Regions from separate parts of the Psychrobacillus sp. INOP01 genome, predicted to be linked through region 2. Evidence: a T-box and tRNA genes for the amino acid it is inferred to sense, from the RefSeq annotation. Region 2 holds a T-box; the other holds one or more tRNA genes.
The links. The T-box of region 2 lies ahead of trpS (tryptophan--tRNA ligase). A T-box ahead of a tRNA ligase gene usually reads a tRNA of that ligase, here a tRNA-Trp.
Positions count from the first base shown of each region.

Region 1: it has a tRNA-Trp gene. The T-box ahead of trpS (tryptophan--tRNA ligase) is inferred to sense a tRNA for this amino acid. The anticodon was not compared.

Region 1 covers NZ_CP073315.1:1,162,787-1,177,455, forward strand. The annotation lists gene KD050_RS05845 (alpha/beta fold hydrolase) at 220-1,002, shown strand; gene KD050_RS05850 (VOC family protein) at 1,209-1,580, shown strand; gene KD050_RS05855 (SRPBCC family protein) at 1,796-2,257, opposite strand; gene KD050_RS05860 (DUF1801 domain-containing protein) at 2,262-2,648, opposite strand; gene KD050_RS05865 (VOC family protein) at 2,774-3,169, opposite strand; gene KD050_RS05870 (SRPBCC family protein) at 3,394-3,846, opposite strand; gene KD050_RS05875 (nuclear transport factor 2 family protein) at 4,011-4,415, shown strand; gene KD050_RS05880 (MBL fold metallo-hydrolase) at 4,663-5,511, shown strand; tRNA gene KD050_RS05885 (tRNA-Leu) at 6,010-6,092, opposite strand; tRNA gene KD050_RS05890 (tRNA-Cys) at 6,124-6,197, opposite strand; tRNA gene KD050_RS05895 (tRNA-Gly) at 6,210-6,284, opposite strand; tRNA gene KD050_RS05900 (tRNA-Gln) at 6,292-6,363, opposite strand; tRNA gene KD050_RS05905 (tRNA-His) at 6,365-6,440, opposite strand; tRNA gene KD050_RS05910 (tRNA-Trp) at 6,467-6,540, opposite strand; tRNA gene KD050_RS05915 (tRNA-Tyr) at 6,550-6,633, opposite strand; tRNA gene KD050_RS05920 (tRNA-Thr) at 6,641-6,716, opposite strand; tRNA gene KD050_RS05925 (tRNA-Phe) at 6,726-6,801, opposite strand; tRNA gene KD050_RS05930 (tRNA-Asp) at 6,943-7,018, opposite strand; tRNA gene KD050_RS05935 (tRNA-Met) at 7,022-7,096, opposite strand; tRNA gene KD050_RS05940 (tRNA-Val) at 7,250-7,325, opposite strand; tRNA gene KD050_RS05945 (tRNA-Glu) at 7,378-7,452, opposite strand; tRNA gene KD050_RS05950 (tRNA-Ser) at 7,477-7,568, opposite strand; tRNA gene KD050_RS05955 (tRNA-Asn) at 7,574-7,648, opposite strand; rRNA gene rrf (5S ribosomal RNA) at 7,657-7,772, opposite strand; rRNA gene KD050_RS05965 (23S ribosomal RNA) at 7,891-10,819, opposite strand; tRNA gene KD050_RS05970 (tRNA-Ala) at 10,935-11,010, opposite strand; tRNA gene KD050_RS05975 (tRNA-Ile) at 11,027-11,103, opposite strand; rRNA gene KD050_RS05980 (16S ribosomal RNA) at 11,198-12,751, opposite strand; gene KD050_RS05985 (nucleotidyltransferase-like protein) at 13,092-13,958, opposite strand; gene KD050_RS05990 (YgzB family protein) at 14,093-14,437, shown strand.
Region 2 covers NZ_CP073315.1:3,345,241-3,359,909, forward strand. The annotation lists gene KD050_RS16355 (beta-ketoacyl-ACP synthase III) at 1-183, shown strand, start outside; gene fabF (beta-ketoacyl-ACP synthase II) at 212-1,447, shown strand; gene KD050_RS16365 (ABC transporter ATP-binding protein) at 1,851-2,864, shown strand; gene KD050_RS16370 (ABC transporter ATP-binding protein) at 2,861-3,808, shown strand; gene opp4B (oligopeptide ABC transporter permease) at 3,810-4,772, shown strand; gene KD050_RS16380 (ABC transporter permease) at 4,803-5,711, shown strand; gene KD050_RS16385 (oligopeptide ABC transporter substrate-binding protein) at 5,772-7,622, shown strand; gene trpS (tryptophan--tRNA ligase) at 7,863-8,855, opposite strand; T-box leader at 8,908-9,124, opposite strand; gene KD050_RS16395 (DUF3899 domain-containing protein) at 9,174-9,521, opposite strand; gene KD050_RS16400 (peptide ABC transporter substrate-binding protein) at 9,758-11,467, shown strand; gene opp3b (oligopeptide ABC transporter permease) at 11,668-12,600, shown strand; gene opp3C (oligopeptide ABC transporter permease) at 12,600-13,619, shown strand; gene KD050_RS16415 (ABC transporter ATP-binding protein) at 13,636-14,669, shown strand, end outside.

The sequences.
Region 1 (14,669 bases), 2.1 Mb from region 2:
ACTAATAATATACCAAATAACCTACTTTAATACAATGTGGATTAATATACCTGAAATTTTCAATTTATATGTGGAGGAGCGGCAGTGGAATTTGAGATTAAAGGACTGTATTTTGCGATTCATCGTTAGGAAGTTGTTCATTCGCTATAGGTATTCACCCATATGGTTACCTTTGAGTATCTTATACATAAAATGCTATTTTGGTATGGAGGAATTAGTCTGGGATATTTTGTGAACGTGGAGCAAGGTGTAAATTTGTATGTAGAAGACATCAATCCAAGTGCAAGCAAGACAATTGTGTTTTTACATGGGTGGCCATTAAGCCATGAACAATTTGAATATCAGTATGATGTTTTACCATCAATGGGATACCGCTGTATTGGTATTGACTGGAGAGGATTTGGAAAGTCAGATAAACCTATGAGCGGCTATAATTACGACAGACTAGCAGATGATATTCATGCCGTAGTTAGAGCACTCCAACTAAGCAATTTCACACTAATTGGCCACTCCACTGGAGGAGCAATCGCTATACGCTATACTGCTCGTCATAATGGCTACGGAGTATCTAAACTAGTCCTAATAGATGCCGCGGCTCCCACTGGATTTTCACAGGAAAATGCAAACAATCTACTAACAGAAACATTAAATGATCGACCAAAAATGATGCAAGGTGTAACAGATACTTTTTTCTTTCAATATATTTCAATTCCATTCTCTAATTGGTTTAATGGGTTAGGGCTACAAGCAGCGGGATGGTCTACCGCAGCCATTATCAACACCTTGAGGGATGAAAAGCTTGATGCAGACCTTCCCAAAATAACAGTCCCTACATTAATCGTTCATGGTGTACATGATAAGGTTATCCCATTTGAACAAGCTCAAATACTTAATCAGACAATAAAAAATTCGCATCTCGTCCCATTCCATTACAGCGGACATGGTCTTTTCTGGGAAGAACGAGAAAAGTTTAACGAGCTCGTAAAGCAGTTTGTCGGCTAGATACAGTGGAATATATTTAACTCCAAAATACCAAGGTTCACAAGAAGCTTTTAAGCTACTTGTGAACTTTTTTGTTATACACCTGAATATATAGCCAGTTATCACCCCAAAGACTCACAATAAGTAGAAAATACTATCATAATATCTTATACTTATAAATGATTGAATCTTCAATTATTAAAGCGAAATACGAAAGGTGGAGAAACATGAAACTAGGCGCATTTTCTGTAAGTTTAAATGTAAAAGATATTAATGCTTCAAAAGATTTTTATGAAAAACTTGGCTTTCAATCCTTTGGAGGTGAAATTAATCAAAATTGGTTAATCATGAAGAATGGGGATACCATAATTGGTTTGTTCCAAGGTATGTTTGAGAAAAATATTCTAACCTTTAATCCTGGATGGAATAGTAATGCCGAAAATCTAGAATCTTTTACTGACGTCCGTGAGCTTCAAAAGCAGCTTAAACAGAGTGGAATAAAACTGCAGACAGAAGCAGATGAAACTACAGAAGGTCCCGCACATTTTACACTCGAAGATCCTGATGGCAATCAGATTCTAATAGATCAACATAGATAATTATAGGGAATATATATTAAGAAAAGTTGCAGACTCCCCCTGAAGGAATCGAGCTGCTGGCGTTTCGAGGTAGCCAGATAATGCTAAAAAGTGCCTAAATCTTTTTAGATAGGCACTTTTTAGATTTCATTGATTTTTTCGATTATACTTTTAAGGGACAATTGAGGTTAGGGAAGCAGGTTCGTATAGGAGAACTTGCTTTTTATTTGTAAATTTTATACGTTAGCATCTGGAAACTTATCTGCAACTAGATTTAATATAATATTATGCTCAAGCAATGCCTTTAGGCCGCAAAGAACAATAGTATATCCACCTGTTGAGTCTATTACTTGATTTACTATTTCAGTTTTATTCCCCTTAAACCCATAATTTATTATCTCGATGTATGTTTCTTCTGATTCTCTTGGAGTAAAAATCCATTCAACAGTTGTGTCATCATCAAATTGGATAAGAATTCGCTTGTTTTGTTCAATTTCTTTCACATCAAGCTCTGCTGAAACTCCGTACATCTCCCAATCCCAACGAATCTGCTTTCCCTTTTCTAATCTTCCATTGCTCTTAGTAAACCAAAATTTCGTAGTAATTGCTGGATCAATAAAAGCTTCAAACACCTCATCTACAGGCTTTCTAATAAGCATTCCTACATTAACAGTTGATATATCATTAAGGTTCGTCATTGTTTTAATTCTCCTTATCCTTATGATCTTCATTCAAGTACATTGCTGCTTGAATAAGAGAAGTAAAAACTTCTGATTGGATATCATCAATCTTTGTAATTCTAATATGTCTCATTGTTTTTCCCGTACCTTGCAGTAAATTGCGTATGTCTTTTTCTACAAGTTCATTACCCTTTTGAAAACCTAAATTAACATGCTTTTTGGCTGTTTGCAGATAACAAACTAATCCTTTATACGAATAGTTTGGCATCGACCATTTATATTCTTCTACAAGAGCAGGGGATGCGTCTAGAATTATTTTTCTTAATGCCTCAGCAATGCTTTGAATATTATCAGGTAAATCTTGAATAAACTTATCAACTTCTGTAATTGTTCTTGTGTTATTTTCCATGATTTTTCTCCTTCCCTAGTTCTTACTAAGAATAATTGCTATGCCCTTTCTTAAATCCAATTTAAAAAAGACGCTCGAGATTATAGTAATCTCAAACGTCATTTGTAACGTTCCTATAATAGATTCTACTTCGCGTTCTCATCAGGCTGATGAATACCAAAAATATTGCCTTCTGTATCAACATAATATCCTTGCCAAGCCATTCCAGGAAGGGCGTACTTTGGCATTGCTACTTTTCCACCATACTCAAGGATTTTAGCTTCCGTTGAATCGTAATCTTCTATACCCAATGTACAAGAGAAGCCATTCATAGGCTGATGTTGTTCTGGAGGAGGTGTTTGACGTTTCATTAAAGCTCCATCAATACCAGGCTGACTTGCATCACCAGTCACAGCTCCAAAATAAGGCATCCCCGCATAATCAGTCCAATCTTCAAATGTCCATCCAAATATTTCTCCATAAAACTTCTTTGCACGGTCCATGTCATCCACATGAATTTCGAAATGAACTAATCTCCCCATACTTCTCCTCCTATTTTGTTTCATTCAAGGTTTAAAAGCCGTATACCATTGAATACTGGTATACCTTCTTCATCATTGTAATAAAGATTGAAAATTAAATCAATTTATTAAAGTACTTTCTAGTTTAAAATTTTCAATTGAAGTTTCACTAGAAATATCCATATATTGTTAAGGATTTTTATAACTAAATTACACTAAAACCATGGATAAGCTATCCCTATAAATTATTTCTCTAAGTATGCTATCAATGCATCTAAATCCTTTGCAGAGGCCTTCTTAAAGGTACCCGCCATCATTTTACCAAATAGTTTAGTTATGCCAGTGAGGCCTTTTATTTCTCCGTTCAACGTAATCTCCGTAAGGTTATTAGATGAAGTAACTATATATGTAAAGATAAATTCTCCTTTACCAGTTGTTCCTTTCGTTCCATCACAGCGAAGAACAATTTTATCTGGCTCATTTAGTTCAACCACTTCAAAATGTTCTGTAGCCACTTGTCCAAACATCTTTCTCGATTCCTTCCACTGACTTCCCACTTGCATAGGTCCATCATCCAATCGCTCAATTCCTACAAGTCCTTGCATCCAGTGATTAGCGGCATCTATATCAAATAAACCATAATATACTTGCTGCTTAGATACTTGGGTAGTTCTTTTCACTTCAAAATTAATACTCAAACTGATAGCCCCCTTTAAAGTTTTTCTAAAGTATACCATACAGCCATGTCGTCTTTGATTAAGATAATCTTGAAGTATTATACCCCCTATTTGCAACGTAGTTTGACATAAACGCTACTATAACTTAAACTTCTCTAAAAAGTTAAATCTCTAATTATGAAAGGATGAATATGTTGAGCATTGAACAACAGTCGAAGCCCCTCTCACTTAAAGAGAAATCTATTCTTTTTCTTCAGAACGTAGCATCTGGCAATGTTCGAGAAGTTTACCAGAAATTCGTAGGTCCTGACTTTCTTCATCATAACCCATTTTTCCCAGGCGATTCCAAATCTCTAATGGTAGCAATGGAAGAAAATGCTACCAAGAACTCTAATAAAAGACTGGAAGTAAAACTTGCGATACAAGAAAAAGATATGGTTACGGTTTACTCACACATAAAGCAAAATCCAGAAGATCTTGGAGCAGCTGTAGTACATATCTTTCGTTTCAAAGATAACCAAATCGTTGAAATGTGGGATGTAGGTCAACTTATACCTGAGGATTCTCCTAATAAGAATGGAATGTTTTAATAAAAACTGGAATACAAAAAACACTCACAAATGTTGACTTAACAATTTTGTGAGTGTTTCTTTTAATAATATGTTTGTGCTAATGATACCGGTGGACCGTTCTCTACTTAATACACACCATTAATAAATATCCTTCTGTGATAACCGCGAATAATGAATTTAAAGACACTTCTAGCAGTATTCTGTCATCTCTGTAAATAGTAGTATATAATGAACGTTACAAACATTCTTAAGGGAGTACGAATTCATGCAAACATTAGAAAAACTTTCCGATCGACTCTTCTACCTGCCTCCATATCAAAAAACAGATCGACCAATATTAGCTGCTGTTGTAGGAGACAATCAGACACTATTGATAGATGCTGGGAATTCTTCTATTCATGCTAAACAATTCAAAGATCAATTAGCTTCCTATCATGTCACCGGAGATATTCTGGCTCTCACACATTGGCATTGGGATCATGTATTTGGCTTATGTGAAATGGCTATGCCTTCAATTGCCAATTTCATGACCTACGACAAAGTAAAAGAACTACAAGAGTTATCATGGGGAGACAAGGAGTTGGATGAACGTGTCGAAGCAGGGATTGAAATTCCGTTTTGTGCAGACGCGATAAAGCTAGAGCTTGGAAGTATGCGAGAGGTTATCATACCAGATCCCACTATCATTTTTGAAAAGCGAATAAAACTGAATATCGGTGGGGTTACCTGTATCATTGAACATGTTGGTGGAGATCATTCGTCTGATTCGAATCTCATTTATATACCGGAGGAAAAAACGCTATTTCTTGGTGACTGCCTCTATGCAAATATGTACGCAGAAAAGTGGCATTATACCATTGAAAAGATGTATAACCTTCTGGGGAAGATTAAAGATTATGATGCGGAAATCTACTTCCTATCTCATCATCCTGCACCTTTGACAAAGGATGAATTTGCTTCCTTTGTTTCATTATTGAAGACAAGTGCTGAATTAACGAATAAACATAAAGGCAAACTAGAGGTAATTGCAGCGGAGATGTCCTCTCATTTTGGACGTAACTTGACTGAAGACGATTTAGAAATAATCAGGTACTTTGTAAATGGTTATGTTTAAAATGTATTGATGTTTTAAACATTACAGATTTTCCGAACAAGAAAGCTTACTTCTTCAAATATAGGATAATAGTGAGATGCACTATCTTAGGATGAGTAATGAGATACTCTCATCTTGCACGTCAGCGAATTGACTTCACCTTTGGAAACAAGAACCCCATTATTGGATACCAGAGGTGTTCAGATTGCAGTTTTGCCGTGGAAGTCTCAACCATGTAATAATATGGACAAAAGAACTCCACTACTAATGCAATAAAAAGCTTAGTGGTGGCTTGTAAACGCATAAACCCCAAGGTGTGATTTCTCTCTCTTGGGGTTTTCTTTTTAGTATCGAAACTGACCCATTTCTTCGATTAATGTCACATTTGATCAATTATACAATGAAAAATAATTTTCATAAAACAATCTTCAATCGTAAAAAGAAAAAAGTAAGAACAGGGCATTCCCGTTCTTACTTTTTTCGATAGTAATATTTTGTTATTTTCGTGTATAACGATGATACCGGTGGCCGGGGTCGAACCGGCACATCCAGAGGATACGGGATTTTGAGTCCCGCGCGTCTGCCAATTCCGCCACACCGGCAAAATAAAATACTAGGCAGTTATTTAAAAATTGGAGGCGGCAACCGGATTTGAACCGGTGATAAAGGTGTTGCAGACCTGTGCCTTACCACTTGGCTATGCCGCCGAAATTAAGTAATGGAGCGGAAGACGAGGTTCGAACTCGCGACCCCCACCTTGGCAAGGTGGTGTTCTACCACTGAACTACTTCCGCAAAAAAACTGGGGTACCTGGATTCGAACCAGGGCATGATGGAATCAAAATCCATTGCCTTACCGCTTGGCTATACCCCAATGGGGCGACTGATGGGAATTGAACCCACGAATGCCGGAATCACAATCCGGTGCGTTAACCACTTCGCCACAACCGCCATTATTCAAAGTTAACTTATACATTTGGCAGGGGCAGTAGGAATCGAACCCACATCAAAGGTTTTGGAGACCTCTATTCTACCGTTAAACTATGCCCCTATTAAAAACTGGTGGTGGGGGACGGATTCGAACCGCCGAACCCGAAGGAGCGGATTTACAGTCCGCCGCGTTTAGCCACTTCGCTACCCCACCACTATAGTGGTGCCGGAAAAAGGACTTGAACCCTCAACCTACTGATTACAAGTCAGTTGCTCTACCAATTGAGCTATTCCGGCATATAAATATGGTGGCTCAGGACGGAATCGAACCGCCGACACAAGGATTTTCAGTCCTTTGCTCTACCGACTGAGCTACTGAGCCTTCTTCGATTTACGCTAAGCGGCGCATCTCTTTGTCAGCTTCACTCACTCTGTCAGTCACGTACTTTAGTACGTTCCTTCTTTCGCTCGATTGCTTCCTTGACCTGCTTGCTTATCCTAAATCTCAAATTAAAATAATAAATGGCGGTCCCGACCGGGATCGAACCGGCGATCTCCTGCGTGACAGGCAGGCATGTTAACCGCTACACCACGGGACCATTTGGTTGCGGGGACAGGATTTGAACCTGCGACCTTCGGGTTATGAGCCCGACGAGCTACCACTGCTCCACCCCGCGACAATAAAATACTTACAATCACTATAATAATACGCTCACGATATGTAGGACACCTGCTTCGGTTTCTCCTGCATCGGTGTTAATCGTCATCTTCGTTTGACGATTTGCTCCACCCGCGACAATACTATACTTACTAATTTGTTTCTAAAGAAATGGTGGAGGATGACGGGCTCGAACCGCCGACCCTCTGCTTGTAAGGCAGATGCTCTCCCAGCTGAGCTAATCCTCCTGGGTAAAATTACGATAAGCTTCGCATCTCTGCGTCAACTTGATTAAAATAATGGTGACCCCTACGGGATTCGAACCCGTGTTACCGCCGTGAAAGGGCGGTGTCTTAACCGCTTGACCAAGGGGCCATACTTTTATGTAGAAAACTTATCTGGCGGAGAGCAAGGGATTTGAACCCTTGAGACAGTTTAACCCGCCTACACGATTTCCAATCGTGCTCCTTCGGCCACTCGGACAGCTCTCCAAAAATGGCTCCGAAGGTAGGACTCGAACCTACGACCAATCGATTAACAGTCGATTGCTCTACCACTGAGCTACTTCGGAATAATACAGCCTAGCGACGTCCTACTCTCACAGGGGGAGACCCCCAACTACCATCGGCGCTGAAGAGCTTAACTTCCGTGTTCGGTAAGGGAACGGGTGTGACCTCTTCGCCATCATCACTAGACATTATTAATTTGAAAGACACTATTTATTATAACAAAACTAGAAATAAATTCAAGCTTTTTTTTATATTTTTTTGTACTTTCAAAACTGGATAAACGACATTGTTACGTTAAACAAATTTGGTTAAGTCCTCGATCGATTAGTATTCGTCAGCTGCACGTGTCGCCACGCTTCCACCCCGAACCTATCTACCTCATCGTCTTTGAGGGATCTTACTTACTTGCGTAATGGGAAATCTCATCTTGAGGGGGGCTTCGTGCTTAGATGCTTTCAGCACTTATCCCGTCCACACATAGCTACCCAGCGATGCTCTTGGCAGAACAACTGGTACACCAGCGGTGTGTCCATCCCGGTCCTCTCGTACTAAGGACAGCTCCTCTCAAATTTCCTACGCCCACGACGGATAGGGACCGAACTGTCTCACGACGTTCTGAACCCAGCTCGCGTACCGCTTTAATGGGCGAACAGCCCAACCCTTGGGACCGACTACAGCCCCAGGATGCGATGAGCCGACATCGAGGTGCCAAACCTCCCCGTCGATGTGGACTCTTGGGGGAGATAAGCCTGTTATCCCCGGGGTAGCTTTTATCCGTTGAGCGATGGCCCTTCCATGCGGAACCACCGGATCACTAAGCCCGTCTTTCGACCCTGCTCGACTTGTAGGTCTCGCAGTCAAGCTCCCTTCTGCCTTTACACTCTTCGAATGATTTCCAACCATTCTGAGGGAACCTTTGGGCGCCTCCGTTACACTTTAGGAGGCGACCGCCCCAGTCAAACTACCCGCCTGACACTGTCTCCTACCCGGGTTACGGGTATGGGTTAGAATTTCAATACAACCAGGGCAGTATCCCACCGACGCCTCCTCCGAAGCTGGCGCTCCGGGCTCTAAGGCTCCTGCCTATCCTGTACAAGTTGCACCAAAATTCAATATCAAGCTATAGTAAAGCTCCACGGGGTCTTTCCGTCCTGTCGCGGGTAACCTGCATCTTCACAGGTACTATAATTTCACCGAGTCTCTCGTTGAGACAGTGCCCAGATCGTTACGCCTTTCGTGCGGGTCGGAACTTACCCGACAAGGAATTTCGCTACCTTAGGACCGTTATAGTTACGGCCGCCGTTTACTGGGGCTTCAATTCGCACCTTCGCTTGCGCTAAGCACTCCTCTTAACCTTCCAGCACCGGGCAGGCGTCAGCCCCTATACTTCACCTTACGGTTTTGCAGAGACCTGTGTTTTTGCTAAACAGTCGCCTGGGCCTATTCACTGCGGCTCTTCTAGGCTATGCACCCAAAAGAGCACCCCTTCTCCCGAAGTTACGGGGTCATTTTGCCGAGTTCCTTAACGAGAGTTCTCTCGCTCACCTTAGGATTCTCTCCTCGACTACCTGTGTCGGTTTGCGGTACGGGCACCTATCACCTCGCTAGAGGCTTTTCTTGGCAGTGTGAAATCAGGAACTCCGGACATACGTCCTCGCCATCACAGCTCAATGTTACAGAATGCGGATTTGCCTACATTCACACCTTACTGCTTGGACATGCATAACCAACAGCATGCTTACCCTATCCTTCTGCGTCCCCCCATTACTCAAACGGTGGTTTGGTGGTACAGGAATATCAACCTGTTATCCATCGCCTACGCCTATCGGCCTCGGCTTAGGTCCCGACTAACCCTGAGCGGACGAGCCTTCCTCAGGAAACCTTAGTCATACGGTGGACGGGATTCTCACCCGTCTTTCGCTACTCATACCGGCATTCTCACTTCTAAGCGCTCCACCAGTCCTTCCGGTCTGACTTCAACGCCCTTAGAACGCTCTCCTACCACTGATACCAAAGGTATCAATCCACAGCTTCGGTGATTTGTTTAGCCCCGATACATTTTCGGCGCAGCGTCACTCGACCAGTGAGCTATTACGCACTCTTTAAATGATGGCTGCTTCTAAGCCAACATCCTGGTTGTCTAAGCAACGCCACATCCTTTTCCACTTAACAAATACTTTGGGACCTTAGCTGGTGGTCTGGGCTGTTTCCCTCTTGACTACGGATCTTATCACTCGCAGTCTGACTCCCAAACATAAATCATTGGCATTCGGAGTTTGTCTGAATTCGGTAACCCGGGATGGGCCCCTAGTCCAAACAGTGCTCTACCTCCAAGATTCTAACGTTTGAGGCTAGCCCTAAAGCTATTTCGGAGAGAACCAGCTATCTCCAGGTTCGATTGGAATTTCTCCGCTACCCACACCTCATCCCCGCACTTTTCAACGTGCGTGGGTTCGGACCTCCAGTAAGTGTTACCTTACCTTCATCCTGGACATGGGTAGATCACCTGGTTTCGGGTCTACGACCACATACTCATTCGCCCTATTCAGACTCGCTTTCGCTGCGGCTCCGTCTTCTCAACTTAACCTTGCATGTAATCGTAACTCGCCGGTTCATTCTACAAAAGGCACGCTATCACCCATTAACGGGCTCTAACTACTTGTAGGCACACGGTTTCAGGATCTATTTCACTCCCCTTCCGGGGTGCTTTTCACCTTTCCCTCACGGTACTGGTTCACTATCGGTCACTAGGTAGTATTTAGCCTTGGGAGATGGTCCTCCCGGATTCCGACGGAATTTCACGTGTTCCGCCGTACTCAGGATACACTCAAGAGAGAATGAATTTTGGACTACGGGGCTTTTACCCTATCCTGCGGACCTTTCCAGATCGCTTCGTCTAACTCATTCCTTTGTAACTCTATGTAGAGTGTCCTACAACCCCAAGAGGCAAGCCTCTTGGTTTGGGCTATTCCCGTTTCGCTCGCCGCTACTCAGGGAATCGATTTTTCTTTCTCTTCCTCCAGGTACTTAGATGTTTCAGTTCCCTGGGTGTGTCTCAGATGCGCTATGTATTCACGCAAATGTACTGCTCCATTACGAACAGTGGGTTTCCCCATTCGGAAATCTCCGGATCAAAGCTCACTTACAGCTCCCCGAAGCATATCGGTGTTAGTGCCGTCCTTCGTCGACTCCTAGTGCCAAGGCATTCACCGTGCGCCCTTATTAACTTAACCTAAAAGTTAAAAAGTCTTACACATTATGATTACCGAAGTAACCACAACTTGAATTTCTTGTTGTTTATTGTTTCAATGTCGTTTTATCCAGTTTTCAAAGAACAAATTATAAATTTGGTGGAGCCTAGCGGGATCGAACCGCTGACCTCCTGCGTGCAAGGCAGGCGCTCTCCCAGCTGAGCTAAGGCCCCGAAATTTAAAAAGGTATGGTGGGCCTAAATGGACTCGAACCATCGACCTCACGCTTATCAGGCGTGCGCTCTAACCAGCTGAGCTATAGGCCCTCTTTGAATTTCCATATATAAATATGAACATTCAAAACTGAACTGCAAAACGTTAAGATACGAATAAAAATTCGTATTCCGATATTATCCTTAGAAAGGAGGTGATCCAGCCGCACCTTCCGATACGGCTACCTTGTTACGACTTCACCCCAATCATCTGTCCCACCTTCGGCGGCTGGCTCCCGTAAGGGTTACCCCACCGACTTCGGGTGTTACAAACTCTCGTGGTGTGACGGGCGGTGTGTACAAGGCCCGGGAACGTATTCACCGTGGCATGCTGATCCACGATTACTAGCGATTCCGGCTTCATGTAGGCGAGTTGCAGCCTACAATCCGAACTGAGAACGGTTTTATGGGATTTGCTCACCCTCGCGGGGTTGCGACCCTCTGTACCGTCCATTGTAGCACGTGTGTAGCCCAGGTCATAAGGGGCATGATGATTTGACGTCATCCCCACCTTCCTCCGGTTTATCACCGGCAGTCACCTTAGAGTGCCCAACTGAATGCTGGCAACTAAGATCAAGGGTTGCGCTCGTTGCGGGACTTAACCCAACATCTCACGACACGAGCTGACGACAACCATGCACCACCTGTCACCGCTGTCCCCGAAGGGAAAAGCCTATCTCTAGACCGGTCAGCGGGATGTCAAGACCTGGTAAGGTTCTTCGCGTTGCTTCGAATTAAACCACATGCTCCACCGCTTGTGCGGGCCCCCGTCAATTCCTTTGAGTTTCAGTCTTGCGACCGTACTCCCCAGGCGGAGTGCTTAATGCGTTAGCTGCAGCACTAAGGGGCGGAAACCCCCTAACACTTAGCACTCATCGTTTACGGCGTGGACTACCAGGGTATCTAATCCTGTTTGCTCCCCACGCTTTCGCGCCTCAGCGTCAGTTACAGACCAGAAAGCCGCCTTCGCCACTGGTGTTCCTCCAAATCTCTACGCATTTCACCGCTACACTTGGAATTCCGCTTTCCTCTTCTGTACTCAAGTCCCCCAGTTTCCAATGACCTTCCACGGTTGAGCCGTGGGATTTCACATCAGACTTAAAGGACCGCCTGCGCGCGCTTTACGCCCAATAATTCCGGACAACGCTTGCCACCTACGTATTACCGCGGCTGCTGGCACGTAGTTAGCCGTGGCTTTCTAATGAGGTACCGTCAAGGTACGAGCAGTTACTCTCGTACTTGTTCTTCCCTCACAACAGAGTTTTACGATCCGAAAACCTTCTTCACTCACGCGGCATTGCTCCATCAGACTTTCGTCCATTGTGGAAGATTCCCTACTGCTGCCTCCCGTAGGAGTCTGGGCCGTGTCTCAGTCCCAGTGTGGCCGATCACCCTCTCAGGTCGGCTACGCATCGTCGCCTTGGTGAGCCGTTACCTCACCAACTAGCTAATGCGCCGCGGGCCCATCCTGTAGTGACAGCCGAAACCGTCTTTTAACATCTCCCCATGTGAGGAAATGGATTATTCGGTATTAGCCCCGGTTTCCCGGAGTTATCCCAATCTACAGGGCAGGTTGCCCACGTGTTACTCACCCGTCCGCCGCTAAATCAGAAGAAGCAAGCTTCTTCGTCATTCGCTCGACTTGCATGTATTAGGCATGCCGCCAGCGTTCGTCCTGAGCCAGGATCAAACTCTCCATAATAGAGAACTTAAAAAGCTCATTTGTTTTGCTGGCATCATCATTAAATGATGTCAAAATTGTTTTGCTATCAAACTAACAATGTTAGTTGATAAGCTGTATGTCTTAACGTTTTGCATGTTCAGTTTTCAATGTTCAATTTGCTGTGTCGTTTTTTGCGACTCCTCTAATTTACCATCGTACTAAGTAAGTGTCAAGAAGTTTTTTAAAAAACTTTTTTCGTTAGTATTTATTGAAATAGTTTGTTGTGCTTTTGACGACGCTTATTATAATAGCACGAAACAAAATCATATGTCAACAATAAAAACGAACAAAATTAATTGTCCGTTTTTAAGTAGCATTCCTACCGTATTACTTTATAGTATCTATGCATGATTTCGTTACTTTTCGTCTGTTGTTTTTCAATTATAATATATCCTTTATCTATTAGAAACTCGATGAAAACCTCTAAATCTACAGAGTAGTTTTTAAGTTCTTCTTGCTCATGAATTTCTTGGATAGTCCAAAACTCTTTTAATCCTAAAACCTCTACAATGTGCTGTGCCCCTTCTTTTGTTCGGGAATGGATTAAGAAATCACTTGCTAAAAATAGAAGTTCTAATCTTTTTTCTAATGATTCCTCACTAGAGATTAACTCATCGTACAATTTATAAATAGAAGGATCTAATTGTTTTACTTGATTCCATACCATCACCTCTGGATGCATGCCATTTTCAAAAACAGCTAAACGAGCCAAATGATGTAAAGAATCTACCATATGATTATAAGCATCTAGATAGTTACGTTGTTCAAAAAATAATTTACCTTCTAAATATCTTCTCGTTAGTTTAGCAAACTCAATACCCATACGAGCTTTTCTACCGTTTATCGGGAATACGTAAAGCTCCTGTTTCAAACTTTCTACATATTCATTTCGATCAAATACCACACGACCATTGATCAACCAATCCACCATTTTAGGGTTAGTCCCCAACAATAACCACTTTCTTAGCTGCTTCTCCGTTAGTATATGGAGTGCAGTTTTTTTATCCCCATAAGTATAATGCTTTGTGAATACAGGTATAGGAGATTCTTTTGTTATGATAAATAAAATGGAATCAAACATATCTGTGATAGGGCTAAATTCTGCCCGTTTCTCGACTAAAATAATACCTAGTGTATTAGGTTCACTGGCTCTTTCTTGATAAATTGGTCTCAATAATGCTTCCAAAAATGAAGCCTCCTTTATTTCCTTCTTCTATTAAATTTTCGACAACTTTTCTATATTTCCTTCTATATTTAATTCAGAACTTAATTTTATACTAAAATATGATATAGTGTATGTAGAAATTAGGAGGTCGAAAAATGAAACCCTATAAAAACAAAATAAATCGTATACGCTCCTTTGCACTAGGACTTGTATTCTTTGGTTTTATCATAATGTATGGTGCGATATTCTTTAAAGATAATGGAATTTTAGTTACCATTTTCGTAACGCTTGGGTTACTATCTATTTTAGCAAGTACGGCCGTCTATGGATGGATAGGATTATTATCTACAAAAGCTGTACCTGTTGTATGTCCCAACTGCGGCAAACATACTAAAGTATTAGGCAGAGTAGATATGTGCATGTACTGTAAAGAACCTCTAACGCTTGATCCTAATCTTGAAGGACAAGAATTTGATGAAGCATTGAATAAAAAAAGATAATTCGACACTTTGCTTTTTTAGCAAAGTGTTTTTTAAACGTTCAAAGTAGTATAGAATAAAGATCCTTTAAGAGGAGGTCAATTATTTGTCGTAAACTAGAAAGAGAAAGTGGGTTCAAGCCTATTGTTCTGTACGATGAGCTTGAAACTCAGCCAGCGAGATAGTATTTTCTATATAAATGGTTGGTCGCAACATATCCGCGACCAACCATTTTTTTGAATAGGGTTATTAA
Region 2 (14,669 bases):
TTACCTATTGAGAAAATGTCTAAAACCATTCATAAGTATGGTAATACATCCTCTGCTTCCATACCTCTCTCTTTAAATGAAGAAGTGAAAAATGGCAAAGTAAAAGACGATGATACCATTGTAATGGTTGGTTTTGGTGGAGGTTTAACATGGGGTGCAATTGCATTAAAATGGGGAAAATAAACGTACAATTTGGAAGGATGAATAATTCATGACAAAACGTAGAGTAGTAGTAACAGGCTTAGGTGCTGTTACACCACTAGGAAATGATATCGAAACAACATGGTCGGGAATAAAAGAAGGTAAATCTGGTGTAGGTATGCTGACAAGACTAGATGCATCACAGTTTGCAGCTAAGGTTGCAGCTGAAGTAAAAGATTTTGATATTGAAAAGTATATTGAAAGAAAAGAAGCACGTAAAATGGATCGCTTTACCCATTATGCATTAGCTGCTTCTATCATGGCTGTGGAAGATGCAGATCTTACAATTACAGAAGAAGTGGGCCTCCGTACTGGAGTGTGGATTGGTTCTGGTATAGGTGGTATGGAGACGTATGAGGCACAATTCCGTGTCTTTTTAGAAAAAGGCGCACGCCGAGTAAGCCCATTTTTTGTTCCGATGATGATTCCAGATATGGCAGCAGGGCAAGTATCTATTCATTTTGGTGCCAAGGCTATAAATTCATGTTCGGTAACAGCTTGTGCTTCTGGAACAAACTCTATTGGAGATGCATTTAAGGTAATTGAACGTGGAGATGCAGACGTAATGATTACAGGAGGAGCAGAGTCTCCAATTACTCATATGTCTGTAGCAGGATTTGTATCAAATACTGCCCTTACGTTAAATACAGATCCTGAAAAAGCTTCTCGCCCATTCGATGCGAATCGTGATGGATTTGTCATTGGAGAAGGTGCAGGGATTATTATTTTGGAGGAGTATGAACATGCTGTAGCACGTGGAGCAAAAATATATGCCGAAATTATCGGATATGGTTCCACAGGTGATGCGCATCATATTACTGCTCCAGCTCCAGGTGGAGAAGGTGCCGCGCGTGCGATGAAACAAGCGCTAGATGATGCCACAATTTCACCTGAGCAAGTCGATTATATTAATGCGCATGGAACAAGCACACCATATAATGATCATTTTGAAACAATGGCTGTGAAAACTGTCTTTGGAGAACATGCATATAAACTTGCTATGAGTTCTACAAAGTCAATGACGGGTCATCTTTTAGGAGCTGCAGGTGGAGTTGAAGCAATCTTCACCGTATTAGCATTAAAAGAGGGTATCTTACCGCCGACGATGAATTTAGAGACACCAGATCCAGAATGTGATTTGGATTATGTGCCGAATGCTGCAAGACAAGCAGATATCGAATTCGCTATGAGTAATTCATTAGGTTTTGGTGGACATAATGCAAGTATTTTATTCAAAAAAATATAAAGCTTTTCTGATTAAGCATTTCCAAGTTAAAACTTGGAAATGCTTTTTTTATACTAAAAATTTTAATGCTTTAAAGTGTTGAAACACTAGTGTTTTAGAGGATAGAATGACACTTTATTGATATTATTTGTTGAAATTTGACGGATGATTAATATTTCAAAAAAATATTTCTTACTATTAAAAGTGCTTATAATGTCTTGATATTACTAGTTTTGTAACATATCCCAATTTTTGAAAAAGAGTAAATTAATCAAATAATGAAAAAATATTATTGCGATTGTAACAGAACTGTAATAGACTTTAACAATAAGGTAACAATAAACAGAAAAATATAAATATTTAATAAGCTAGTATCATTCTAAATTAATAGTTTAAGCGAGCGATGGCCGAAAGGGGTAATAATGTGAACAACTTAGATCAGCTTTTAACGATAAACGACTTACATACAGGTTTTCGCATAAAAGATACATATTATGATGCGGTTGATGGTGTATCCGTAACCTTGAATAAAAATGAAATACTTGCAGTTGTTGGTGAGTCGGGCTGTGGAAAATCTACTTTAGCAACTTCTATTATCGGATTATACGATCATAACAAAACAAGAGTTCAAGGAGAAATTCTTTATAAAGGGCAAAACCTTGCACTATTGGAAGAGGAAAAGTTAAATAATGTTCGTGGGGAAGAAATAGGAATGATTTTCCAAGATCCATTATCAGCTTTAAACCCGTTAATGAGAATTGGTGAGCAGATTGAAGAAGGTCTTCTATATCATACTAAAATGACAAAACAAGAACGAGGTACCCGTGTTTTAGAACTGTTAAAACAAGTCGGAATACCTAACCCAGAGCGAATTTCTAGACAGTTTCCACATCAGCTTTCAGGTGGGATGAGACAACGCGTTATTATTGCGATTGCCATTTCTTGTAAACCGAATATTATTATTGCCGATGAACCAACAACTGCACTAGATGTAACTATTCAAGCTCAGATTCTTGATTTGCTAAAAGAACTTCAAAAAGAAACTGGAGCAGGTATCGTATTAATCACACATGACTTAGGTGTAGTAGCCGAAACAGCTGACCGTGTAGCGGTTATGTATGCTGGTCAAATTATTGAAGAGGCTCCTGTGGAAGAGTTGTTTGCAAACCCTAGACATCCATACACACGTTCTCTACTAAATTCTATACCTCAAATGAATAGTGAAAATGAAAAACTCCAAGTAATACAAGGGATGGTCCCATCGTTAGTGAAATTACCTAGAGTAGGATGTAGATTCGCAGATCGTATTTCATGGATTCCATCTGAGGCACATGAGGAAAATCCAACATTGCATGAAGTATCTCCAGGTCATCTAGTTAGATGTACTTGCTGGCAACATTTTCACTTTGAAAGTGAAAAAGGAGGTAATTCCCTATGAGTTTCATGCAAATTAATGACTTAAAAGTGCATTACCCAATACGTGGAGGATTTTTCAATACAGTAGTGGACAATGTTCACGCTGTAGATGGTATAAATCTAGAATTTGAAAAAGGTAAAGCTTACGGATTAGTAGGTGAATCAGGTTGTGGAAAATCCACAACAGGAAAATCTATTATCGGATTAGAAAAAATTACATCTGGAAGCATTATTTATGAAGGTGAGAATGTTACTAACAAAGTTAGAGGTCGAAATTCGGCTTATAATCGTGACATCCAAATGATTTTCCAAGATGCACATTCAAGTTTGAACCCTCGTAAACGAGTGCAGGATATCATCGCAGAGCCTATTAGGAACTTCTTAAAACTTTCTCCTGGTGAAGAAAGAAAAAGAATTAATGAATTACTAGCGATTGTAGGCATGAGCGAGGAAGCAAGATTTAAATATCCACATGAATTTTCCGGTGGACAAAAACAGCGTATCGGTATTGCGAGAGCGATTGCTAGTAATCCTAAACTAATCATTGCAGATGAACCAGTATCGGCACTCGATTTATCGGTTCAAGCACAGGTTCTTAATTTCCTGAAAGATATCCAAGATGAGTTTGGCTTAAGTTACTTATTTATTTCCCATGATCTTGGAGTAGTTAAACATATGTGTGATAATATCTCGATTATGTACAAGGGGCGTTTTGTAGAGTCCGGTAGTCGGAAAGACATCTATACGAATCCTCAACATATATATACAAAGAGATTACTTTCAGCAATTCCAGAAGTAAATCCAACAGACCGCGAAGAGCGAAAGAAAATTCGAAGAGCGGTAGAAGTAGATTATTTAACGAATCACCATAATTATTATGATGAAAATGGAAGAGTATATGATTTACAAACTATTTCCGAATCACATCAAGTAGCAACAAGTGCTCAAAACAAAGGGGGCATGTAATATGTGGAAAACAATTGTTAGACGTGTTCTTGTTATGATTCCACAATTATTTGTACTTAGTCTTTTGATATTCATTATGGCGAAGTTTATGCCAGGTGACCCTTTTACGGGACTAATTACTCCAGAAACAGATCCTGCTAGAGTAGAAGAGTTACGTATTAAGGCAGGTTTTTATGATCCTTGGTACATACAATATGTGAACTGGATTGGAAATGCCTTTCAAGGAGATTTTGGACGCAGTTACACATTTAATGTACCAGTATCGAATTTAATCGGGGACCGTGCGTTGAATACATTATGGTTATCGTTATTAAGTGTCTTTTTATTATATTTAATCGCAATCCCATTAGGAGTATTGTCTGGTAGATTCCATGATTCCTTCTTAGATAAATCGATTGTGTTCTATAGCTTTATTGTATATGCCATACCAACATTTGTATTAGGACTGATCAATCTGTTTTTCTTCGGCTACGAACTAGGTTGGTTCCCGACTAGTGGGACGGTAGATATTAAATACGACTCAGGAACAGCTGGTTACCTCTGGAGTAAGTTTTATCATATCTTATTACCAGCGATTACGTATGCTTTGCTTGCGACTACTGGAATAATTCAGTATTTACGTACGGAAATTATCGATTCTAAGTCGATGGATTATGTACGTACCGCGAAAAGTAAGGGTATTCCGATCAATAAAGTATACTCTCGTCATATATTCCGTAACTCATTGTTACCGATTGCAGCATTTTTAGGTTTCACGATAACAGGACTTTTAAGTGGATCTATTTTTATTGAAACCATTTTTGGATATCCTGGTATGGGACAATTGTTCATTCAGGCTATAAACGGGCGTGATTATAGTGTAATTACAGCACTTGTTATGCTTTTTGGATTCTTAACATTATTAGGAAGTCTATTATCCGATATCATCATGAGCATTGTTGACCCTCGAATTAGGATTGACTAACAAAAATAATGGATAAGGAGAGTCCAAATAATGAAAAATACTGAAACTATTGAACTAACAAAAGAAATGAAAGCAAGCTCTCCGCCGACAGGTTTTCAAGTAATTGCGCGGGAGTTTATGAAAGATAAATTAGCTATGTTCTCGCTTATATCGTTAATTATTGTTATTAGTGGCATATATATATGGGCATGGCAAATCGACCAAACACAATTGATGCGAATAAGCTTACGAGACAAGCTAGCAGAACCAGGAGAAAAATTCTGGTTAGGAGCAGATAAAGGTGGACGTGATATCCTTGGACAATTAATAGTAGGTGCACGAAACTCACTATCAATTGCAATTGCAGTTACACTTATAACTGGTTTTATCGGTGTAGTAATTGGTTTAGTGACAGGTTATTTTGGAGGATGGATTGATAATATCTTCATGCGCATTATTGATTTCTTCATTACTATTCCATCTTTGATGATCATTATTGTATTTGTAACTATTGTTCCTAAATATAATATTCCGATATTCGTTTTAATAATGAGTGTGTTTCTCTGGGTTGGTACGGCGAGAATTATTCGAAGCAAGGCCCTTTCTGAAAGTAGAAGAGATTACATTAGTGCTTCGAAAACATTAGGTACAAGAAATTTTATCATTATTTTCAAAGAAATGATGCCAAATTTAAGTTCTATATTGATAGTAGAAATGACCTTGAACTTTGCAGGGAATGTAGGACTTGAAACCGGACTATCCTATCTTGGTTTTGGTTTACCACCTTCTACACCAAGTTTAGGAACACTTGTAAGTTATGCGAACGATCCGTTCATTATGGAAAACGCATGGTGGAACTGGTTGCCAGCATCATTATTAATTCTATTACTTATGCTTGGGATTAATTATGTTGGTCAGGCCATTCGACGATCTGCAGATGCACGTCAACGACTTGGTTAAAACTGTTATTAGACGCATGAGCGTTTGATATATAAAAAGAGATAAAAAGGAGGAAAAAGAATGAATAAAAAGCTTTTAGCTCTAATGGCATTGCTGTTAACACTTATGTTAGTTCTTGCCGCTTGTAATTCAGATGATGAAACTGCAAAACCTGCCGATGAGCCGGACAAAACAGAAGAAGGTGCAGAAGAAGAAGGTGCAGAAGAAGAAGGTACAGAGGAAGAGGCTGAACAACCTGCTTCAGATGAGTTATTCCCAGTAGTACTTGATAATGAAGGAGAAGTTATTGACGGTGGAACTTTACAAGTAGCATTAGTTAACGATTCTCCATTCCAAGGTATTTTCTCTTATACACTATATGAAGATGCTTATGACGCTGAAATTATGAATTTTTCAAGCAATGTATTATTTAAAACTGATGGAGATTTCCTAATTTCCGATGGAGGTATTGCTTCATTAGAAGTTGATAGCGATAACAACAAAGCTACTATTAAAATTCAAGAAGGGGTAAAATGGTCAGATGGAGAACCTCTTAAAATTGAGGACTTAATCCAACCTTACCTAATTATTGGTCATCCAGATTATGCTGGAGTTCGCTATGATGCTGACTTCCAAAATATCGTTGGTGCTGTAGAATACCATGATGGAAAAGCAGATACAATTTCAGGCTTGAAAAAAGTGGATGAAACTACTTTAGAAATTTCATTTAACAAAGTTTCACCAGCAATTTATTCAGGTGGAGATGGACTTTGGTATTATGCAGAGCCAAGTCATATCGTGAAAGATATTCCTGTAGCTGAATTACTTGAAAATGATGCAGTTCGTAAAAACCCAGTTACTTTAGGGGCTTTCAAATTCGACAAAATCGTTCCAGGTGAGTCTGTACAATTTGTACGCAATGAGAACTACTGGAAAGGTCAATCGAAACTTGATGGCGTACTTATTAAAACTGTTCCAAGTGCATCAGCTGCTAAAGCATTAGAAACTGGTGAGTACGATATGGCTCTATCATTCCCAACGAGCGCATACGAAAATGTAAAAGATCTTGAAAATATTACACTTCTTGGTCGTCAAGAATTGTACTACTCTTATGTAGGATTCAAGCTTGGTAAATATGACTATGATGCAAGTCTTGCAATTACAAATGAAGCAGAAGCAAAAATGGGTGACAAAATTTTACGTCAAGCAATGGGGTATGCTTTAGACATCGAGCAAGTTAATGAAGTATTCTACTTCGATTTACGTGAACGTGCTAACTCGTTAATCCCACCAGTATTTAAATCGTTCCATGATGCTTCTATCGAAGGATATAACTATGATCCTGAAAAAGCTATGAAACTTCTAGACGATGCTGGCTATAAAGATACAGATGGCGATGGATTACGTGAAAATCCAAAAGGGGAAAAACTTACAATTAAATTAGCTGCAATGTCTGGTGATGAAACACAAGAACAAGTAATCTCTTACTATTTACAAAACTGGAATGAAGTTGGTTTAGATGTACAATTAGCTACAGGTCGTCTAATCGAATTCAACACATTCTACGATAAAGTACAAGCGGATGATCCAGAAATTGATATCTTTATGGGCGCATGGGGTACAGGTACAAACCCATCTCCAGCGGGATTATACTCTAAAACAGCAGTTTATAACTTCAGCCGTTACACATCTGAAGAACTAGAAGCTTTATTAACTGCAATCGATTCTCCAGAAGCTATTGATGGAGATTTCCGTTCTCAGAAGTTCCGTGAATGGCAAGAATATATGCAAGATGTTTCTGCTGTAATTCCAATGCAATTCCGTTACGAGTTGTTCCCGGTTAATGACCGTGTGAAAAACTATGATTTCGGTTATGAAACAGATTTCGATTATATCGACATTGAATTAACAGGAGATACTCCAGTAAAATAATATTTTAAAAAAACCGCTCTTAAACGAAAGTTTAGGAGCGGTTTTTCATATGGTCTTATAAGGATGTGATACTAATAAGATTATTAATATTTTTAATCAGTTATGGAATAGCAGTAATTAGCTGCTCCCACTTAGTACTTTATTTGAATTTTTTATCGCTCGGATACTCATGGAGATCGGTACTCATGTATATGATGGAGTCGACCGACTTTGTACTCTTATGTGTGTCCTTACTATCTATTACCGCGATTGTCTTCTTCCGAGGCCCATTGCGGCTTCCATCTTAGTCAATGTATCATTTGCCAGAGCCTGTGCTTTCACTGCTCCTAAATCTAGAATTTCATCTAGTTCTGAAGAGTTTAACAGCTGCTCATATCTTTCTTGAATAGGTGTAAGATGATCGATTATAACCCTTGCTACGGAAGCTTTGAAGTCTCCATATCCTTTTCCTTCATACTTTTGTACAAGTATAGGAATTGAAACGTCGGTTAATGCGGATTCGATTGTTAATAGATTGGAAACTCCGGGTTTATTTGCAGGATCGAAAGCGACGATACCTTCTGAATCTGTTACAGAGCTTTTAATTTTCTTTTCAATTTCTTTTGGACTATCCAAAAGACGTATCGTAGCTTTTTGATTTGGATCTGACTTACTCATTTTCTTCAGTGGGTCTTGTAGTGATTTAATACGAGCACCATTTTTAGGTAATTGGATTTCAGGAATTGTGAATACCTCGCCGTAGCGTTTGTTGAATCTCTCGGCTAAGTCACGTGTCAGTTCTACATGCTGAGTTTGATCATCACCAACCGGTACGATATCAGTTTGATATAAAAGTATATCTGCAGCCATTAGGGGAGGATATGTTAGCAGTGCAGCAGAAACAGCGTCTTTACCAGAAGACTTATCCTTGAATTGAGTCATTCTTTCTAATTCACCGATATACGATATACATTGCATAATCCATCCAGCTTGTGCATGTGCAGGAACTTCAGATTGTATAAATAATGTAGATTTCTTAGGATCAATACCTACGGCAATATATAATGCTGCTAAGGAACGTATATGATCGCTCAATTCTTTTGGGTCCTGCGCAATTGTAATTGCATGTTGGTCTACAATACAAAACACGCAGTCAAAATCATTTTGTAATGCAGTGAATTGTCTGAAGGCACCGATGTAATTCCCTAGGGTGATAATACCTGTTGGTTGTACGCCTGAAAAAATTTTCTTCATTTTTCGTATCTCCTTTTCCTATTGAAAATAAAAAAACATCATGCATCCCTATAAAAGGGACGAATGATGTTAAATCCGTGGTACCACCCAGCTTGCTAAAAATAATTAGCCACTCTACTTTCGTAACGTGAAGGGGACGGTATATGCTACTTCACTTTCACATATACTGCTCAGAAGCCCATTCCATTTACAGTATGATCTGTTTCCAGCGACCACAGACTCTCTTAACATACGATAGTAAATGTACTTTTCTTCTTCAAAGCTCAATTATTTAGTTTTGATTATTATATATAGAAGGAATGCAAAAATCAAGCGTTCCTAGTAACTATAATAGATGAACAAAGCGATACACATACAAAATAAACAAGAGAGACCTAATGCAATAATCGGCTTATGTGGAAAAGAAAATATTTGAGACGGTAATCGCATCTGTTCTGCCTCTTTTTTCATATGTTTGGGCGTAAATACTTTACGTGTACTTTCAGTAAAAAAGTCAAAAAAACCACCTGAAACAACATAAGTCATTAAACCGACAAACGTAATTGTTCCACCGACAAAAAAGGACATGTTTATGTAAGGAACGAGTTGAATATTTTTATAAACTAAAAGCATAAGTATAAAAATAACTACCTGACAACCAAAAAAGTACATCATTCTTTTTTTCATATTTCACCTCTATCAATTGAAATTATAAAATAGACTCAGAAAATATGCAAAAAATTGATTATTTAATTTAACAAAAATAAACAATTTCTTTTCCAAACATTCACAATTGTTAGGACAATGTAATGATTTTGTTACACTATTGTAAAAATATTTAAAAAAAGCCTGTACAAGTCTAAAAGAAAATGTATAATAATTATTGTAATGAATTTTTCTGAATATTTAAGGAGGTTATTATTTTGAAGAATAGCAAGCTTGTATGGCTTTTAAGCCTACTGTTAGTTGTTACTTTATTCCTGGCTGCTTGTGGTGGCGACGATAAAGCAAAAGATACAACTACAGACACAGACGAAAAAGAAGGTACAACAGAAGAAACAGAAGAAGTAGCTGCTGATGAAGACCAAGTTCTTAACTTGATCATGACTGCAGAAATTCCAACAATGGACTCAGCTCTAGTAACTGATGCAGTTGGTTTTGATCTACTTAACAACGTAAACGAAGGTTTATACCGTTTGAGTCAAGAAAATATTGCTGTTCCAGCACTTTCTGATGGTGAACCAACAGTTTCTGAAGATGGATTAGTTTATACATTCACTTTACGTGACTCAAACTGGTCAGATGGTACTCCAGTAACTGCAAATGACTTTGAATATGCTTGGAAACGTGCTATGAACCCAGATACTGCATCTGAATACGGTCCATACATGATGTCTGGCGTTATCAAAAATGCAACTGCAATTTCTAATGGTGAAGCTGAATACACTGAGTTAGGTGTTAAAGCGCTTGACGAAAAAACATTAGAAGTAACGCTTGAAAAACCAATTCCTTACTTCTTATCACTTATGTCATTTGGAACATTCTTACCACAAAAAGAAGAATTCGTTACAGCGCAAGGTGAAAACTACGCGAAAAATTCTGAAGCACTTTTATACAACGGACCATTTACTTTAGCTAACTGGGACGGAACAGGTTTATCTTGGCAACTACTTAAAAATGAGCAGTACTGGGATAAAGAAACTGTAAAACTTACTGAAATTAATTATGACGTAGTGAAAGAAACTGCAACTGCAGTAAACTTATATACAAATGGTGAAAAAGATCGTGCTTCACTATCAGGAGAATATGCAATGCAATATGCTGCTGATCCAGAACTAGTAACTGAATTAGAAACTTCAGTATTCTATTTCAAATATAACCAAGAACGTCTTGGAGAAAAAACTCCACTTGCAAATGTTAATATTCGTGAAGCTATTACTAAAGCATTCAACAAAGAAGATTTGGCTTCTGTAGTTTTAGCAAATGGTTCAACAGCAGCATATTCATTCATTCCAAAAGATTTCGTTTTTGATGAAGATGGAAATGACTTCCGTGACGTTAACGGAGACATGGCTGTATTCAATGCAGATGAAGCAAAAGCTGCATGGGAAAAAGGTTTAGCAGAGCTAGGTGTTACTGAACTTTCTTTAGAAATTCTTGGTGGAGACACTGAACTTTCTAAAAAAATGGATGAATACTTCAAAGCTCAATTAGAAGGTAACTTACCTGGTTTAACTATTACTCTTAAAGAAGTTCCATTTAATGTTCGTTTAGATCTTGACACAAACCAAGACTATGACATTCAAGTTGCAGGATGGGGACCAGATTACCAAGATCCATTCACATTCTTAAGCCTATGGGAAACTGATGGCGGTAACAACCAAATGTCATACTCAAATCCTGAGTACGATCAATTGTTAACAGATATTAATGGTTCTTTAGCTCAAGATATTCCAGCTCGTTGGGAAGCAATGGCTAAAGCCGAGAAAATGATCGTTGACCAAGATTTCGCAGTTGGACCAATCTACCAACGTGGATTAATGTTCCTTCAAAAACCTTATGTTAAAGGTGTAATTGCTCATCCATTCGGTGGAGATTACAGCTATAAATGGGCTTATATCGAAGGTAAATAATTTAGATAGTTAACAAGTTTTAAAATCTCATAGTTAGAGAGTATATGGTTCCTACTGGATCATGTACTCTCTTTTTAAATGAATCAGAATTCACGAAATATTTAATATTAATAATTTGATTTTGACAATTACCCGTGTTTTCTGTTTATATATATTAGTAGGTTATTAATCTTAAAATATTTTTTGTAGGAGGTGCAAAGATGGCAAAATACATTACTCGTCGTGTTTTTTATATGTTTATAACGTTTTTCCTGATTGCGACGGCAACATTTTTCTTAATGAAGGCGCTTCCAGGATCCCCGATTAGCTCTGCTTCAAAACTATCCCCTACACAACTTGCGGTAGTTGAAGCGAAATATGGGTTAGATCAACCGATTCCAGTACAATACGCAAAATATATGTTGAATTTGGCGCAAGGCGACTTAGGTAACTCATTTCAATTTAAGAATGCTAGCGTAACAGATTTAATCATAGATCGTTTAGGACCATCTATGTTACTTGGAACTCAAGGTTTAGTACTTGGTGTAGCGTTAGGAATACTATTAGGTATGATTGCAGCACTAAGACAAAATACTATTTGGGATTACGGTAGTACATTTGTGGCTATCATCGGTATTTCTATTCCATCTTTCGTTTTTGCCACTTTTCTTCAATATTGGTTGGCTGTTGAATGGAAAATATTCCCCGTCGGTTTGTGGAAGGATGGCTGGATGTCCAGCGTACTCCCATCTATTGCTTTAGCAATGGGACCACTTGCAACGGCTTCTCGATTTATACGTACGGAAATGATTGAAGTTTTAAGTTCAGATTATATTACTTTGGCAAAGTCTAAAGGAGCCAATGGTTTCGAAATAGCATTTAAGCATGCTTTCCGAAATGCATTGATCCCGCTAGTTACTGTTTTAGGACCACTAGCAGCTGGATTATTAACAGGATCTCTTGTTATAGAACAAATCTTTGCAATACCTGGTATCGGAGAGCAATTTGTTAAGTCCATTATGTCTAATGACTTCTCTATCATTATGGGAACAACATTATTCTTCTCTGCATTCTTAATTGTCGTAATATTCTTAGTAGATGTGCTTTATGGCATCATCGATCCACGTATTCGTTTGTCAGGAGGTAAAGATTAATGAAACACGACTTACAAAAACCACCTGCAGATTCCTTTGAAAGAATTGAATTAGATGCTAGTCATGCGGAGCGTATTGCAAAACCAAGTTTAAGTTTCTGGCAGGATGCTTGGCTTCGAATTCGTAAAAATAAAGCCGCGATAGTGAGTATGTTCATTTTGGCTCTCATTATCATTATGGCTTTTGTCGGGCCAATGATTAGTCCGCATGATGCGGAAACACAAACAATCACTCATGCTAATTTACCTCCAAAGGTTCCCGGTATTGAAAAACTTGGAATAATGGATGGTGTTGGTACTCTAGCAGGTAAAGAAGTAGACTTATATGAAATGAAAAAAGTAGATACGTATTATTGGTTTGGTACAGACGGTTTAGGCCGCGATATGTTCTCACGAGTTTGGGAAGGTACACAAATCTCTTTACTCATCGCTTTTGTGGCAGCTATAATCGATATGGTTATCGGTGTTGCTTACGGTGGGATCTCTGGTTACTATGGCGGTCGTGCTGATGATATTATGCAACGTATCGTAGAGATTCTATATGGTATCCCAACACTTGTAATAGTTATCCTAATGCTTAGCTTTATGGAACCAGGTATTACCGCGATTATTATCGCAATCACCATTACTGGATGGATTGGCATGTCCCGTATAGTACGTGGCCAAGTATTAAAATTCAAAAACCAAGAATTTGTATTAGCATCACGGACATTAGGTGCAACAAATGGACGAATTATTACAAAACATATTTTACCTAATATTTTAGGTATTATTATTATTAACACAATGTTCACTATTCCAACTGCAATTTTCTTCGAAGCATTTTTAAGCTTCATTGGTTTAGGTTTACAGCCACCTGACGCATCTTTAGGGACTCTTATTAATGATGGATACAAATTGGTTCAATTCCAACCACATATTCTCTTGTTCCCATCTATTATTATTAGTTTACTAATGATTGCATTCAACTTATTAGGTGATGGTTTACGTGACGCACTTGATCCAAAAATGAAAGACTAAAAGGAGGAAAGCCAAAATGGAAAACATATTAGAAGTAAATGACCTAGAGCTTTCCTTCCATACATTTGCTGGTGAAGTAAAAGCCATTCGTGGTGTTAACTTCGACTTAAAAAAAGGTGAAACACTTGCAATTGTTGGAGAGTCTGGTTCTGGTAAGTCAGTTACAACGAAGGCAATTATGCGTTTATTGCCTGAATCAAGTTCAGAATTTAAAAATGGTCAAATATTATTTAATGGAAAAGATTTAACTAAGCTATCGGATAAAGAGATGCAAAAGATTCGTGGGAAAGATATTTCGATGATTTTCCAAGATCCAATGACTTCTTTAAATCCAACGATGACAATTGGTAAGCAAATCATGGAACCAATTTTAAAGCACCAGAAAGTTAGTAAATCGGAAGCACGTAAAGTGGCAGTTGATCTTTTACGTTTAGTTGGTATGCCTAAACCAGAAGCACGTATTAAACAATATCCACACCAATTTTCAGGTGGTCAGCGTCAACGTATTGTAATTGCAATAGCATTAGCTTGTAATCCACAAATTCTAATAGCAGATGAACCTACGACTGCGTTAGATGTAACGATACAAGCGCAAATTTTAGAGTTAATGAAGGATTTACAAAAGAAAATTGATACTTCTATCATTTTCATTACCCATGACCTTGGGGTTGTTGCTAATGTTGCAGATAGAGTGGCAGTAATGTATGGTGGTAAAATTGTGGAGATTGGGACTGTAGATGAAATATTCTACAACCCGCAGCATCCATATACATGGGGCTTACTAAGTTCGATGCCGTCATTAGATACAGCAGAAGCGAAATTGTATGCAATTCCAGGAACTCCTCCTGATTTATTGTATCCTCCAAAAGGCGATGCATTTGCTCTACGTAGTGATTATGCATTGAAAATAGATTTAGAAGAAGCACCGCCGTTCTTTAAGGTAAGTGACACTCACTCTGCAGCAACATGGTTGTTACATCCAGATGCTCCAGAAGTAGAACCACCGCTAGCAATTGTAGAACGTATGAAAAAATTCCCTGGCAGTCGTTA